DNA from 4 places in the Streptomyces sp. Je 1-4 4N24 genome. Region 1 is predicted to be linked to each of the others. Evidence: riboswitches for the same ligand, from Rfam matches in the RefSeq annotation. Region 1 holds a riboswitch; each other region holds the start of a gene.
The links. A riboswitch is a leader RNA that binds a small molecule or an ion and turns the genes downstream of it on or off. The one in region 1 is predicted to bind cobalamin.

Region 1 (3,200 bases):
TAGTCGGCGGTGGATTCGGGGATCCAGATGTCGGGCTGGGGTCCGGGCCGGTGGAGGGGGTCGATCCCCTGGTCGTCCGGCCCGTCCTTGCCGGTGCCGTGGGCCTCGCCCTGCCAGCGGTCGGCGGCGGCGAAGCCCTGGTCGACCTGGTCCTTGGCGGCGGAGTAGACGGTGATCTGGGCGCGCCGGCAACCGTCGGGGAGGTCGCCCTCGCCGTTGAGGGGCCGGGTGTTGGCGCCGGACATCTCGTAGTCGAAGGCCGCCTGGCGGAGCGCGGGTTCGGCCTCGGGGGCGGTCAGCAGCCGCAGTTCGAGGGCGGGCGGGCAGGCTTCCGCGTCGTTCGGGAGATTGAGCAGCACGACGCCCGCGGTGGCCGGTACGAGGATGATCGCCAGCACCATCAGGATGCGGAACCAGTGCCGGAAGTGGGAGTTCAGCCGGCGGCGCACTCGGATCCGCAGCGGGGTGGGCGGCCGGATATCGGGGGTGGCGAAGGAGAGGATGACGTCGTCGACGGTGTTCTGCTTCGCCGAGCGGGGCTCCCAGACGTCGCCCATCGGGGTCCGCTCGCCGGCCAGTTGTTCCCGCAGCTCCCGGACGAGGTCCTCGAAGGTGACGAACCGCTTGCCGGGGATGCCCTGTTCCAGGGTCCGCAGCAGGGCACGGGTGAAGACACTGCCGCCGGTGGGCTCCTCGCCGCTGAAGATACGGCGGTTGGGCTGCGCGGCCATCAGCAGTGACGTCGGGGTGCGGCAGGCGTGGAAGGCCTCACCGGCGTTGCCGGCGTAACAGCACTCCAGGACGATCACGACCCGGTCGGCCCGGGCGTTGTCCAGGTAGGACAGCACCAGGTCCTGCCAGGAGACGGTCTTGTGACGCCGTTCCGACGCACCGACCATGAGCTGCAGGTTGCCGCCGTCCGGGCCCACCCGGCCGTGGCCGGAGAAGTACACCAGCAGCAGTCCGCGGGCCTCCTGGATGACGGCGTCCAGCGCCTGTTCGACCTCCCACGGCTCCTGGGGCCGGCAGATGACGACCTCGCCCTTGGTGAACAGATCGGTGCCGGGGGCGAGCAGGACCCGCTCCAGTTCCCGGGGGTTGTCCCGCACCGCCGGGAGCGGCCGCAGATGCCGGTAGTCGTCGACACAGATCAGCAGCGCCCGGTTGACCTTGCCCCGTGCGTCGTACTCGGCCATCCGGCTCAGTCCCCGGCGGTGCTGCCGCCCCCGTTCGCCGGGCTGCCGGGATCGGAGCGCTCGGGAGCCGGGACGTCCGGTCCCGGGTCGCCGAGTGCGCGCAGTTCGCCGTCCCCGCCGCCGACCGCCACGGCGGGCCGTTCGCCGGTGTCGCGTTCCTCCCTGCGGCGCCGCAGCCACTCGCGCAGGGCGATACCGAGGCTTTTGGTGATCTCGGCGGCCGCCGCGCCGACGACGACCAGGATCAGGTCGTCGATGCCGATGGCCATGTCGCCGGGGCCCTCGTCGCGCTCCCCCGCCGGCCGCAGCTCCCAGTCGTGCGAGCGCCGGTTCAGCCAGGGCTCGCGCTCCAGCCAGGCCTTGAGGTCCTCGACGTCCTGCTCGGGATTGTTCGTGCCCGTGATCCTGATGCGGATCTCATGACGGTCAGCGTGCTCCGGCATCCCCCGGCCCCCTTCCGGCGGCCGCGTCGCCGCCGTGCACCAGATAGTGACGTGGGATCAGGGGCGCAGGCAACCGTCTGTGACCCGGCTGCCACGCTGTGGCGTGCGCCACAGCGCCTGCCACGGGACAGCGCCGCAGGTCAAGGGTGAGTTGACGGGCATTCGCGGGGCGTGGTGGACTGCCGGAGCCATTCGGCGACAGCTGAGGAAGTCCGGTGTGAATCCGGCGCGGTCCCGCCACTGTCACCGGGGAGCGTTCCTCCAGCGAAGGCCACGGTCCGCCTCGTGTACGTCGGATGACGTAGACGGGACTGGAAGGCCGGAGGACACGCCGATCCGGGAGCCAGGAGACTCTTGTCGCCGTCACGTCGAGCCAGGGCGCGGACCCTGAGTGAGGACATACCGCCATGCCCGGCCGCTCCCTGAGATCCCCACTGCCCGCTGCCGCAGGGCCCCTTCGAGGCCTGACGGCGGTCTGATCCGATGCGCGGCGAACACGCGGGATATGCGTGCGGCGCGGCCCTCGGCTTTCTCGGCGACCTGATCGCGGCGGATCCGCGGCGCGGCCATCCGGTGGCCGCGTTCGGCCGGGCCGCGGGCGCCGTCGAGCGCCGGCTGTGGCGCGACCACCGTGGTTACGGCGCGGCTCACACCGTGCTGTGTGCGGGCGGTGCCGCCGCCGCTGCGGCGCTGCTGCAGCGCGCCGTACGGGGCGCCGACCCCGCCTCCCCCGCAGCCCCCTCCGCTTCCCCGTCACCGCTCCGCGGCGGCGTCCGGGTCGCGCTGACCGCGGCGACGGTCTGGGCCGTGCTGGGCGGCACCTCGCTCGGCCGGGAGGCACGGGCCGTCGGCGGGGCGCTGACGGCGGGTGACCTGGACGTGGCGCGGGAGCGGCTGCCGCATCTGTGCGGGCGCGATCCGCAGGCGCTGGACGGGCCGCAGATGGCCCGTGCGGTGGTGGAGTCGGTCGCCGAGAACACCTCCGACGCGGTGGTGGGCGCCCTGGTGTGGGGCGCGCTGGGCGGAGTGCCCGGTCTGGTGGCGTTCCGCGCGGTGAACACCCTGGACGCGATGGTGGGGCACAAGTCGCCGCGCTACCGCCGCTTCGGCTGGGCCGCGGCCCGGCTCGACGATCTCGCCGGCTGGCCCGGCTCCCGGCTGACCGCCGCGCTGACCGTGCTCGCGGGCCCCGACCGGCGCGGTGCGCTGCGGGCCTGGCGGGCGGACGGCGGTGCGCATCCGAGCCCCAACGCGGGCCCGGTGGAGGCCTCGTTCGCGGGGGCGCTGGGCGTACGGCTGGGCGGCACGCTGGCGTACGGCGGACGGGTGGAACACCGTCCGGTGCTCAACGGTGCGGCGCCGCCGGTGGCGGCGGACGACATCGAGCGGGCGGTGCGGCTCTCCCGCCGGGTGAGCGTGCTGGCGCTGGCGACGACGGTGACGGCACGGCTGGTGGCCGGCGCGGCGCTGCGCGCACGACAGCCGGGGTCCCGGCGCAGGAGGAGGAGCCGGTGAACGGGCGGTTGAAGGCATCCGGCGGGTCCGTCGGCGGTGGGCTGCT
Region 2 (3,200 bases), 2.2 Mb from region 1:
GTCACCATCGCCGGACTCCAGGCCCGGGACCGGCTCGGCGGTCTCGTCGCCGAAGTCATAGCCGTCCGCCCGGAGACGGCGCAGCAGAGCCACGGCACTGGCCGGGGTGTCCAGGCCGACCGCGTTGCCGATACGGGAGTGCTTGGTCGGGTACGCGGACAGCACCAGCGCGAGGCGCTTGTCCGCGGCCGGGATGTGGCGCAGCCGGGCGTGCCGGACGGCGATCCCGGCGACCCGGGCGGCGCGCTCGGGGTCGGCGACGTAGACGGGCAGACCGTCCTCGTCGACCTCCTTGAAGGAGAACGGGACGGTGATCAGCCGGCCGTCGAACTCGGGGACCGCGATCTGCGAGGCGGCGTCCAGCGGCGACAGCCCCTCGTCGTTCTCCTCCCAGGCGCTGCGCGGCCCGGTCAGGCACAGGGCCTGCAGGATCGGCACGTCCAGGGCGGCCAGCGCGCCCGCGTCCCAGGATTCGTCGTCGCCGCCGGCGGAGGCCTCGGCGGGCTTGCTGCCGCCCGCCGCGAGGACCGTGGTGACCAGGGCGTCGGCGGACCCCAGCGCCTCGATCAACTCCGGTTCGGGGGCGCGGAGGGAGGCCACGAACAGCGGCCGGGCACGCCCGCCCGCCGCCTCGATCTGCTCGCACAGGGTCCGGACGAAGGCCGTGTTACCGCTCATGTGGTGAGCGCGGTAGTAGAGCACGGCGACCAGCGGACCGCTCTCGTTGCGGCCTTCCCAGTCCAGCGGACCCCAGGACGGGGCGGGCTCCGGCGGCTCGAAGCCATGGCCGGTGAGCAGCACCGTGTCGGAGAGGAAGCGGGCGAGCTGGTCGAGGTTGGCGGGACCGCCGTGCGCAAGGTAGGCGTGCGCCTCGGCCGCGATACCGACCGGGACCGTGGACTGCTCCATGAGCTGGGCGTCGGGGGCCTGTTCACCGGTGAGCACGACGACCGGCCGGTGCTGGTCCTCGGCGAGCAGCACCTCCAGGCCCTCCTCCCAGGCACGGATGCCGCCGAGGAGGCGTACGACGACGAGGTCGGTGCCCTCCAGCAGCGCGGGGAGTTCGGCGACGTCGAGGCGGGCGGGGTTGGCGAGCCGGTACGGCACGGGACCCGTGGCCGCGCGGGCGCTGAGCAGGTCGGTGTCGGAGGTCGACAGCAGCAGAAGCATGCGAGCGCAGGCCTTCCTCGGGGTATCCGCGCCCCGGGTGGTCGTATGGACGGCGGGAGTTCCTGACTCACCCGGCAGCTGCCGGGTTCACAGTGGCGGGACCGCGCCGGATTCTCACCGGGCTTCCTCCCTTGGGCCCTAAGACCCTGCGCCGTCGCTGGCGTCCGGTGGGCCAGCCGACCCACCGACCTGCATAGTAAGGGCAGTGGACGGGGGAGGTAAGCGGGCCTCCGGACCGGCCGCAGCGGGACGGGGGCGCTCGCCTCCGTACCCGGATCCGGACCGGGAGCTTGGCCGGATCCGGCCCCGATGAGCCACCCGCCTCCGTGGGTATGCTCGCGGCCATGCCGCCCTCCCCCTCGATACGGCCCCAAGGTGCCGAACCGCCCATACGGGACCGCGGTGACGCCTGCCCGGGAGCGCTGCGGCTGCACTCCGCCGCCGACGGCCACCTCGCCCGAGTGCGGCTGCCCGCCGGAGACTTGACGGTACGTCAGGCCGAGGCGCTGGCCGACGCCGCGGACCGGCTCGGCGACGGCCACCTCTCGCTCACCTCCCGCGGCAACGCGGAACTCCGCGGCCTCCCGGACGGCTGCGGCGACCGGCTCGCCGTCCTGCTGCGCGACGCCGGTCTGCTGCCCTCCGAGCGCCACGAACGCGTCCGCAACATCCTCGCCTCGCCCCTTGCCGGACTCGACCGGCACACCCCTTCTGACGTGCGGTTGTGGGCCCGTGAGCTGGACGGACTGCTCTGCGCGAGCGAGTCCGCGACCGCGCTGTCGGGCCGCTTCCTCTTCGTCCTGGACGACGGACGGGGCGATGTGGCGGCACTCGGCGGGGATGTGAGCTTGGTCGCAGAACGGGGCGGGGTCGGGGCGCCGATGGGGGACGGGGAGCTGTCCGGGGCCGGGGACCAGCCTGGGTACGGGGGCCTGCCCGGGGCCGGGGATCTGCCCGGGGCCGGGGATCTGCCCAGATACGGATGCCCGGCCGGGTCCGGGGGTACCGCGCTGCTGCGGGTCGGCGACGACCCGGCGGCGCTGCGGATCGCCGGGCCGGACGCCCCGCGCGCCGCCCTCACCGCCGCCGAGGCCTTCCTGACCGCCGCTGAGGCGAGCGGCAGCGGCGCCTGGCGGGTACGTGAACTCCCGGTCGGACACGGTCTAACGGCCCGGGCCGTCGCGGAGCGACTGCGCGCGGCGGGCATCGGGTGCGCGGAGGTGGCCGGGGCGGTGGCTGCGGGGGTGGCCGGGGCCGGAACCGCTCATGTGGGCGGGTCCGCGGATGTGACCGGTACCACCGACGTAGCCGGGACCACCGACGTAACCGGGACCGCCGACGTAACCGGGACCGCCGACGCGACCGAGGCGCCCACACCCGCCTCCGCGCCGTACGCCGAGTCCGTCCCTGACGCCGCGTCCGTCCCGTTCACCCCCTCCGTCCCGTACGCCGGTTCCGTCCCGCCCCCCGCCTCCGTCCCGTACGCCGACTCCTCCGCCCCCGGCGTCATCGAGGGCACCGACGGCGCCCGTGCGCTCTCCGTCCTCGCGCCGCTGGGGCGGCTGTCGGTCGCCCAGTGGCGCCTGCTGACCTCCGTCGCCGCCGAGGACGGTGCCGGCGCGCTCCGCCTCACCCCCTGGCGCGGCATCGTCATCCCCGGGCTGTCCGCCGACACGGCAGTTCCCCGCCTGCGCGAACTGTCCACCGCCGGACTGATCACCGACCCGGACTCCCCCTGGCACCGCATCGGCGCCTGCACCGGCCGCCCCGGCTGCGCCAAGTCCCGTACCGACGTACGGGCCGACGCGTCGGCCGCCGTCACAGCGGGCACCCCCGTCCCCGGCGAGCCAGGACAGCAGCCCGCCCTGCGCCGGCTCCCCGTGTACTGGTCCGGCTGCGAACGCCGCTGCGGCCACCCGCGCGGCGCCTGGGTCGATGTGCTGGCGACGCCGGAGGGCTACCGCGTCTCCGTAGTACAGCCGCAGAGCACACCCGCCCCGCATCCCGCACCGGCGGCACCCTCCGCAGCT
Region 3 (3,200 bases), 530 kb from region 1:
GGGTGGCCGGCCCTTGGGTGGCGTACGCCCAGGAGCCGCCCTTGCCGTCCCAGAACGACCAGTAGCGGTACTCCTGCGCCTGCGCGGGCCCGGCGGCCAGGCCGGTGACCGTACCGGCCAGCAGTACGGCGCCGGCGATCCTGGTACGCCGCATCAGAGCTGGTTCTTCTTCCGGCTGCTCAGCAGGAACCCGATGCCGGCGCCGATGGCGAGGCCGACGCCGATGACCCACCACACGCTGATGCCGCCGCCGTCCGCGGAGTCGTCGGAGTCCCCGGCGTCCTTCTGCGGAGCGGCGGCCGGCTTGGGGCCGGTGGCGTTGAGCGCGGCCACCAGGTCGGTGCCGCCGAAGGAGCGCGGGTCGGTGCCGGTGGCGTGCGCGGCCAGCACCAGCTGGGCGTATGCGGCGGGGCCGCTCTGCTCGGCCCAGTCCGCCGCGTTCTTCTCCAGCCACTTCAGCGGCTTCGCGGCGGCGGCACCGTGCCCGCCGGCGGCCAGCGCCACCACGGCGTCGGCGGTGTTGCCGACGTCGGGCTGCTTCTCGGCGCCCGGCATCGCGGAGAGCAGATGCTGCCCGTTCTTGTCGAGCTGGGCGACGAGGTAGGCGTCGCCGCCCTCCGCGGCCTGCGCCGGATCGCCCTTGCCCGCCTTCTCACCCCCGGTGCCCTTGCAGTTCAGCGGCTTGACCGGGGTGTTTGCGCGGTGGTCTGCGGGCGCGACGACAAAGCCCTTGCCGAGCGCTCCGGTCGCGGCGGCCGCGGTGGCGTCGGCGTTCGGGGCGGCGCCTTTGAGCTGGAAGGTGAACGCGCCGCGCTCGCCCTCCTTCGCATCGCAGCCCAGCTGGAAGGTGAGCAGCCCGTCGTAGGGGGTCTTGCCGCCCTTCTTCGACGTCACGGACCGCGGCTTCTCGCCCGCCGCCGCGAGTGCGCCGATGACCACGGACGTGGAGTTGGCGTCGCTGGCCGAACCGGGCATCGAGCTCCAGCCGCCGTCCTCGTTCTGCACGGATTTCAGCCAGTCCACGGCCTTCTGCACGGTGTCACCGTGCCCGCCGAGCGCGGCCAGTGCCTGCACGGCGGCGGCCGTCTGGTTGGTGTCCCGCATGGTCTTGCCGTCGCAGGGCTTGCCGGGTTCGGCGCGGAAGGCGGTGAACGCGCCGTCGGCGCACTGCTGCCCGACCAGCCAGCGCACGGCGGACGCCGCGGGCCGCAGCCCCACCGTGTCCTGCGCCAGCAGTGCCAGCGACTGCCGCCAGACCCCGTCGTACTGCGGGTCCTTGGTGCCGTACAGGCCGTCCGGCAGCTTCTTGGGGGACGCGGACGGGGAGTCGGCGTACGCGGCGGGGGCAGCGGCCGCGCCCAGCACCACCGCGGCCGCCAGCGCCGTGGCGGCGCGGCGCGCCAGGAAGGCGACGGGGTGCGTCAGGGGGGCCTGGTGAGCCATGGAAGCCATGGGGGCCATCGGGTCGGTGCCTCTCGGGTCGGGTCGCGGCGATGTACGCAGCCACGCTCGGCCGGCCACCCGCGCGCCGATCCCCTCGGATCGCGACGCGGTGGCACCGGGCTCAGCTCCGTATACCTCGACGGTGCCGCGCACCGGCCGTCCGTGTGGCGGACGTTTCCGGTGGCGGGAGCCTTGGTCGTGCCCCCTCGGGTGCTCCGGCTCGTACGGCCGTCCCTGCCGGGCCAGCCGGCGCGGTACGGACGGGCCGTCCTCACGGTTGCGGGTCAGCGCCGGATTTCCACCGGCTTCCCCCGATCGGGTACGGATGAAGTTGTCCCGCACACCTTAACCGGCACCCGCCGGGCGCTCGCTCGCACGTACGAGCCGACCGAACCGGGCGCGAGCCGGAGGGAGCCGCGCACGAGCCGGGCGGACGGGAGCCGGACGCGGGCCGGGCGGACGGGAGTCGGACGCGGGCCGGGCGGATGGGGGCCGAATGAGCCGGACGGACGGAGCCCGGCACGAGTTGAGCGCCGAACCTGCCGGGCGCCGAACCTGCCGGGCGCCGAACCTGCTGGGCGCCGAACCGGACGGAGCGCCGAAGAGGCCAGGCGCCGGGCACACGTCAAGCGGCCCGCCCCCGCCTCGCCACAGAAGGCGACGGCGGGACGACCGGGCTATCCCACCGCCCGGTAGGTCACCGGATCGGAGCCCGGCACCCCCTCCGCATGCCCCAGCTTCACCAGACGGCGCAGATGGGCCTCGGCCTCCGACACGGCGATGTTGCGGGAGCCGTACGGGATCTGCTCCCAGGGGCGGTTCCACTCCATGGTCTCGGCGAGCTGCCAGACGGTGCGCGGTTCCTGGAGCAGCGCTCTCAGCCGGGCAAGCCGTTCCTCGTGGTGGGCGATCAGCGCGCGCACCCGGCTGCCGGCGTCGGCGAAGGCGTGCTGATGGGCGGGCAGCACCTCGGCGGGGGCGAGCCGGCCGACGCGTTCGAGGGAGTCGAGGTAGTCGCCCAGGGGGTCGGTGCCCTCCCGCAAGCCCTCCCCGTCGTGCGCGCCAAGACCGTCGTCCGGGGCCTCGTACAGGCCGATGTGCGGGGTGATGCCGGGCAGGAGGTGGTCGCCGGAGAACAGCCGGCCGAAGCCGGGGGTCCGCGCCGAGGGGTGTTCCTCCTCCAGGTGGAGGCACACATGCCCGGGGGTGTGACCGGGCGTCCAGATGGCGCGCACCCGGCGCCCCGGCAGGTCGAGCAGTGCGCCGGGGTCGATACCGCGGTCCGGCAGCGCGGCCCGCCGGCCGGGCAGCTTCCGGCCGCCCCCTGTGGCACGCGCCTTCCGCAGAGGCGCCAGATGGTCGTCCGGTGCGCCCGCCGCCGCGAGCTTGGTGAGCAGGTAATCGAGCCACTGACCCGGTTCGGCAGCGCGCGTGCGGCGGACCACCGCGGTGTCGGCGGCATGCATCGCGATCCAGGCACCGGAGGCCTCCCGGACCTTGGCGGACAGGCCGTGGTGGTCGGGGTGATGGTGGGTGATCAGGACGCCGTGCAGGTCGGTGAGGTCGAACCCGCAGGCGGTGACGCCGGCGACGAGGGTGTCCCAGGAGTCCGGATCGTCCCAGCCGGTGTCGATGAGCACCGGCCCGCGGTCGGTCTCCAGGAGGTGGACGAGGGTGTGGCCGAGCGGGTTGTCCGGGATGGGGACGGCGATGCTCCACACCCCGCCCTTGTGGTCGGTCACCTGCGTGGTCATCCC
Region 4 (3,200 bases), 4.9 Mb from region 1:
CCGGCCTTCTCCTGGAAGGCGAGGACCTCGCGGATCTCCGCCGAGATCCGCTCCTCGTACCCCGCGGCGTCGAGCCGCCCGGCCCGCAGTTCGGCGCGGGCGGTGCGCAGTTCGGCGGTCTGCGGGAACGAGCCGATGGTGGTGGTCGGCAGCAGCGGCAGCCCGAGGTGCGCGCGCTGGGCTGCGGCACGTTCGGCGTACGGCTGGGAACGGCGGCCGTCGGTGTCGGTGACGGCCGCGGCGCGGGAGCGCACCTGCGGGTCATGGGTGAGCGCCGAGCCCGCCCGGGAGGACAGGTCCGCGCGGTTGGCGGCGAGTTCGGCCGCGATGGTGTCGGTGCCCCGCGCCAGACCGCGTGCCAGTGTCACGATCTCGGTGGTCTTCTGCCGGGCGAAGGCCAGCCAGCGGGCGATCTGCGGGTCGATGTCCCGCTCGGCGCCGGTGTCCAGCGGGACGTGCAGCAGCGAGCAGGAGGACGACACATCGACCCGCCCGGCCAGGCCCAGGAGCGTGCCCAGGGTGGCCAGCGACTTCTCGTAGTGGTTGATCCACACATTGCGGCCGTTGACGACACCGGCGATCAGCCGCTTGCCGGGCAGCCCGCCGACCGCAGCGAGATCCTTGAGGTTGCCGGCCGCGGGTCCGGTGAAGTCCAGCGCCAGGCCCTCGACGGGCGCCTTGGCCAGCACCGGCAGCGCCTCGCCCAGCCGGTCGAAGTACGAGGCGACCAGCAGCTGTGGGCGGTCGGTGAGTGTGCCGAGGTCGCGGTAGGCGCGGGCCGCCGCGTTCAGCACGGCGGGGGAGCGGTCCTGCACCAGCGCCGGCTCGTCCAGCTGCACCCAGTCGGCGCCGGCCGCCCGCAGGTCGGCGAGCACCTCGGCGTAGACGGGCAGCAGCCGGTCGAGCAGCGTCAGCGGATCGAAGCCGGCCGCGACGCCGGGCGCGGGCTTGGCCAGCAGGAGGTAGGTGACCGGCCCGACGAGGACCGGGCGCGCGGCAAGGCCCAGGCCGAGCGCCTCCGTCAGCTGGCCGACCTGCTGGGCGGAGTCCGCGGCGAAGACCGTGTCCGGCCCCAACTCCGGTACGAGGTAGTGATAGTTGGTGTCGAACCACTTGGTCATTTCCAGCGGCGCCACGTCCTGGGTGCCTCGGGCCATCGCGAAGTAGCCGTCCAGGGGGTCGGCGGCCACCGCGGCGCGGTGCCGGGCCGGGATCGCGCCGACCATCACGCTGGTGTCCAGGACGTGGTCGTAGTACGAGAAGTCGCCCGTCGGCACCTCGTGGACGCCGGCCCCGGCGAGCTGCTGCCAGTTGTCGCGGCGCAGCCCGGCGGCGGTGGTGCGGAGGGCGTCGGCGCCGACCCGGCCCTTCCAGTAGCCCTCGATGGCCTTCTTCAGTTCACGGTTCGGCCCCTGACGGGGGTAGCCGTGCACGGTCGCTCGTGCTGCCGCGGCTGCGGACCTGCTGGTCACGGAACTCTCCTTCGCGAGTGTGTCTCCATGGACCCCGGGAGGGTCGAGAACGCGAAGGGACGGCAAACCTGGCGGGCCCCGGCGCTCTGCCGCCGGCCGTGCCCGCCCGATGTGTCCGCCGACCCGCCCTCGAGGTCACCGAGATCACCCCGCGCACCGGTGGCGCGGGGGCACTGGCAGGTCTTCGGACTCGCGGGCACGTCCGCCGAAGGCGGACATCTACTGGCCGTCGCTTCCCAGACCCGGCCGGGCCCAGTGCGTATGACGGCGGTCGTTCCCACTCACCGCTGCGGGGCAGTCCCGGATTTCCACCGGGTTCCCTCTTGCGACGCGCCTGCCTGGCGGGCAGGGCGAACCAGTTGCACCGGCCACCCTAGGCGCTGCCGCCCGGATCGGACACCGGGACCCCGGCTCCCGCGGGTGACATGGGCCACCGCCGGGGCCGCCGTACGGCCCCGCCCGCCGCGCCGTGGCTTGCCCTGGAGTGCGCTCCAGCTCCTAGAGACTGTCCCGGATCACTCTGTCGCTCGTGCGCAGCACGGTGGTGAGATCCTCCTGCAAACGCGGGGTGAGAGAACGCCCTCCCAGAGCACAATCGCGTACCAGGTCGCCGCAGTCGTACGCCTGTTGGCCTGTGATGAGAGCGGAGCACAGCGGATGCGCAAGGATCTCGCGGGCCGCGTATCCGTCACGGGCTTCCGTTGTCCGGCGAACCAGGTCTTCGATGAGGCGGTGCGCTGCCGCGTTCTCGACAGAGCCAATGACGTCCAGTGTCGTGAGGCCGAGCCGGATGTCGAACAGGGTCAAGCCGGGTTCGGCCTCCCACTCAAGGCAAGTCTTCACCAGGTCGTTCACGGAGGGGACGGCCAGCTGGTCGGATGCATGGCGGCACAGTGCGGCGAGACAAGCTGTGACGGCCTGCTCCCATGGTTCGCCGGCCGTCGTGTTCGCAAGGATGACCGCAGCGCGCGGCGTATCGTCCGTGGTGAGGGCGGCGAGGACTGCGACTTGGCGGCCGTCAAGCATCCGTCTACCCACGCCGCGGTGCGCCTCGATATGTGCCAAGGCCTCGTTCCAGCGTCCGTTGATGGTGAGGGTGCGGGTGCCGTCGGCGAGGAGGACCCGCCACAGCCACGCACACACCTCTCGACGATCCTCCGGAGTCGCGGTGAGGTCTGCCGGCACGGTGACGCCCTCACATTGAGCGGCTGCGGCCTGGCCGACAGCCTTGTACAGGGCGAGGAGGCGCTGGCGACCGTTGTCGGCGCGGCCCGCGCGGATCTGCAGGCGGGCGAGGTTGACGACGGGTTCGAGGGCGCGGATCGCGGACATGCCCGGCAGCGGGCAGGCGTGGAGGTAGGCGGCGGCGTGCTGGTGGCACATCTCGCCGGCCAGCTCGGGAACATCCACGTCGGAGGCGATGAGTGCCGCCTGGTTGTAGACCGCCGAGGCGAGCCCCTGATCGGCTTTGCGCACTGCGGTGTCGGCGAGGTCGGCGAGGGCGCGCACGCGCTCGGGCAGAGGCAGGCAAGCGGGCCGGAACCGGGCGACGAGCGGGAATCGCTGGGCTATGCGGCCGTGCGGGTCCATAGGCCCCCCAATAGACGAGAGTGATGAGGTGCGGAGACGACGGTGCCCGCCGTCGCTCGGCCGACGGGCACCGTCCATGGGGTGTTACTGCCAGTCGACGACGATGCGGTTCAGCGGGGTGTCGAGAGCGAAGAGGCC

Region 2: it holds a riboswitch for cobalamin, as region 1 does, so the genes downstream of both, cobN (cobaltochelatase subunit CobN) here and SLV14N_RS30410 (cobalamin biosynthesis protein) in region 1, are expected to answer to the same signal.
Region 3: it holds a riboswitch for cobalamin, as region 1 does, so the genes downstream of both, SLV14N_RS28140 (prenyltransferase/squalene oxidase repeat-containing protein) here and SLV14N_RS30410 (cobalamin biosynthesis protein) in region 1, are expected to answer to the same signal.
Region 4: it holds a riboswitch for cobalamin, as region 1 does, so the genes downstream of both, metE (5-methyltetrahydropteroyltriglutamate--homocysteine S-methyltransferase) here and SLV14N_RS30410 (cobalamin biosynthesis protein) in region 1, are expected to answer to the same signal.

What each region holds. Positions count from the first base shown of each region.
Region 1 is NZ_CP110836.1:6,976,185-6,979,384, reverse strand. It holds gene SLV14N_RS30420 (caspase family protein) at 1-1,196, opposite strand, end outside; gene SLV14N_RS30415 (hypothetical protein) at 1,202-1,639, opposite strand; cobalamin riboswitch at 1,843-1,993, shown strand; gene SLV14N_RS30410 (cobalamin biosynthesis protein) at 2,123-3,154, shown strand; gene SLV14N_RS30405 (cobyric acid synthase) at 3,151-3,200, shown strand, end outside.
Region 2 is NZ_CP110836.1:4,824,269-4,827,468, reverse strand. It holds gene cobN (cobaltochelatase subunit CobN) at 1-1,170, opposite strand, end outside; cobalamin riboswitch at 1,204-1,341, opposite strand; gene SLV14N_RS20955 (cobalamin biosynthesis protein CobG) at 1,503-3,200, shown strand, end outside.
Region 3 is NZ_CP110836.1:6,443,899-6,447,098, forward strand. It holds gene SLV14N_RS28135 (SCO2322 family protein) at 1-154, opposite strand, end outside; gene SLV14N_RS28140 (prenyltransferase/squalene oxidase repeat-containing protein) at 154-1,461, opposite strand; cobalamin riboswitch at 1,631-1,792, opposite strand; gene SLV14N_RS28145 (MBL fold metallo-hydrolase) at 2,121-3,197, opposite strand.
Region 4 is NZ_CP110836.1:2,045,185-2,048,384, reverse strand. It holds gene metE (5-methyltetrahydropteroyltriglutamate--homocysteine S-methyltransferase) at 1-1,472, opposite strand, end outside; cobalamin riboswitch at 1,645-1,832, opposite strand; gene SLV14N_RS08690 (hypothetical protein) at 1,971-3,062, opposite strand; gene fxlM (methyltransferase, FxLD system) at 3,147-3,200, opposite strand, start outside.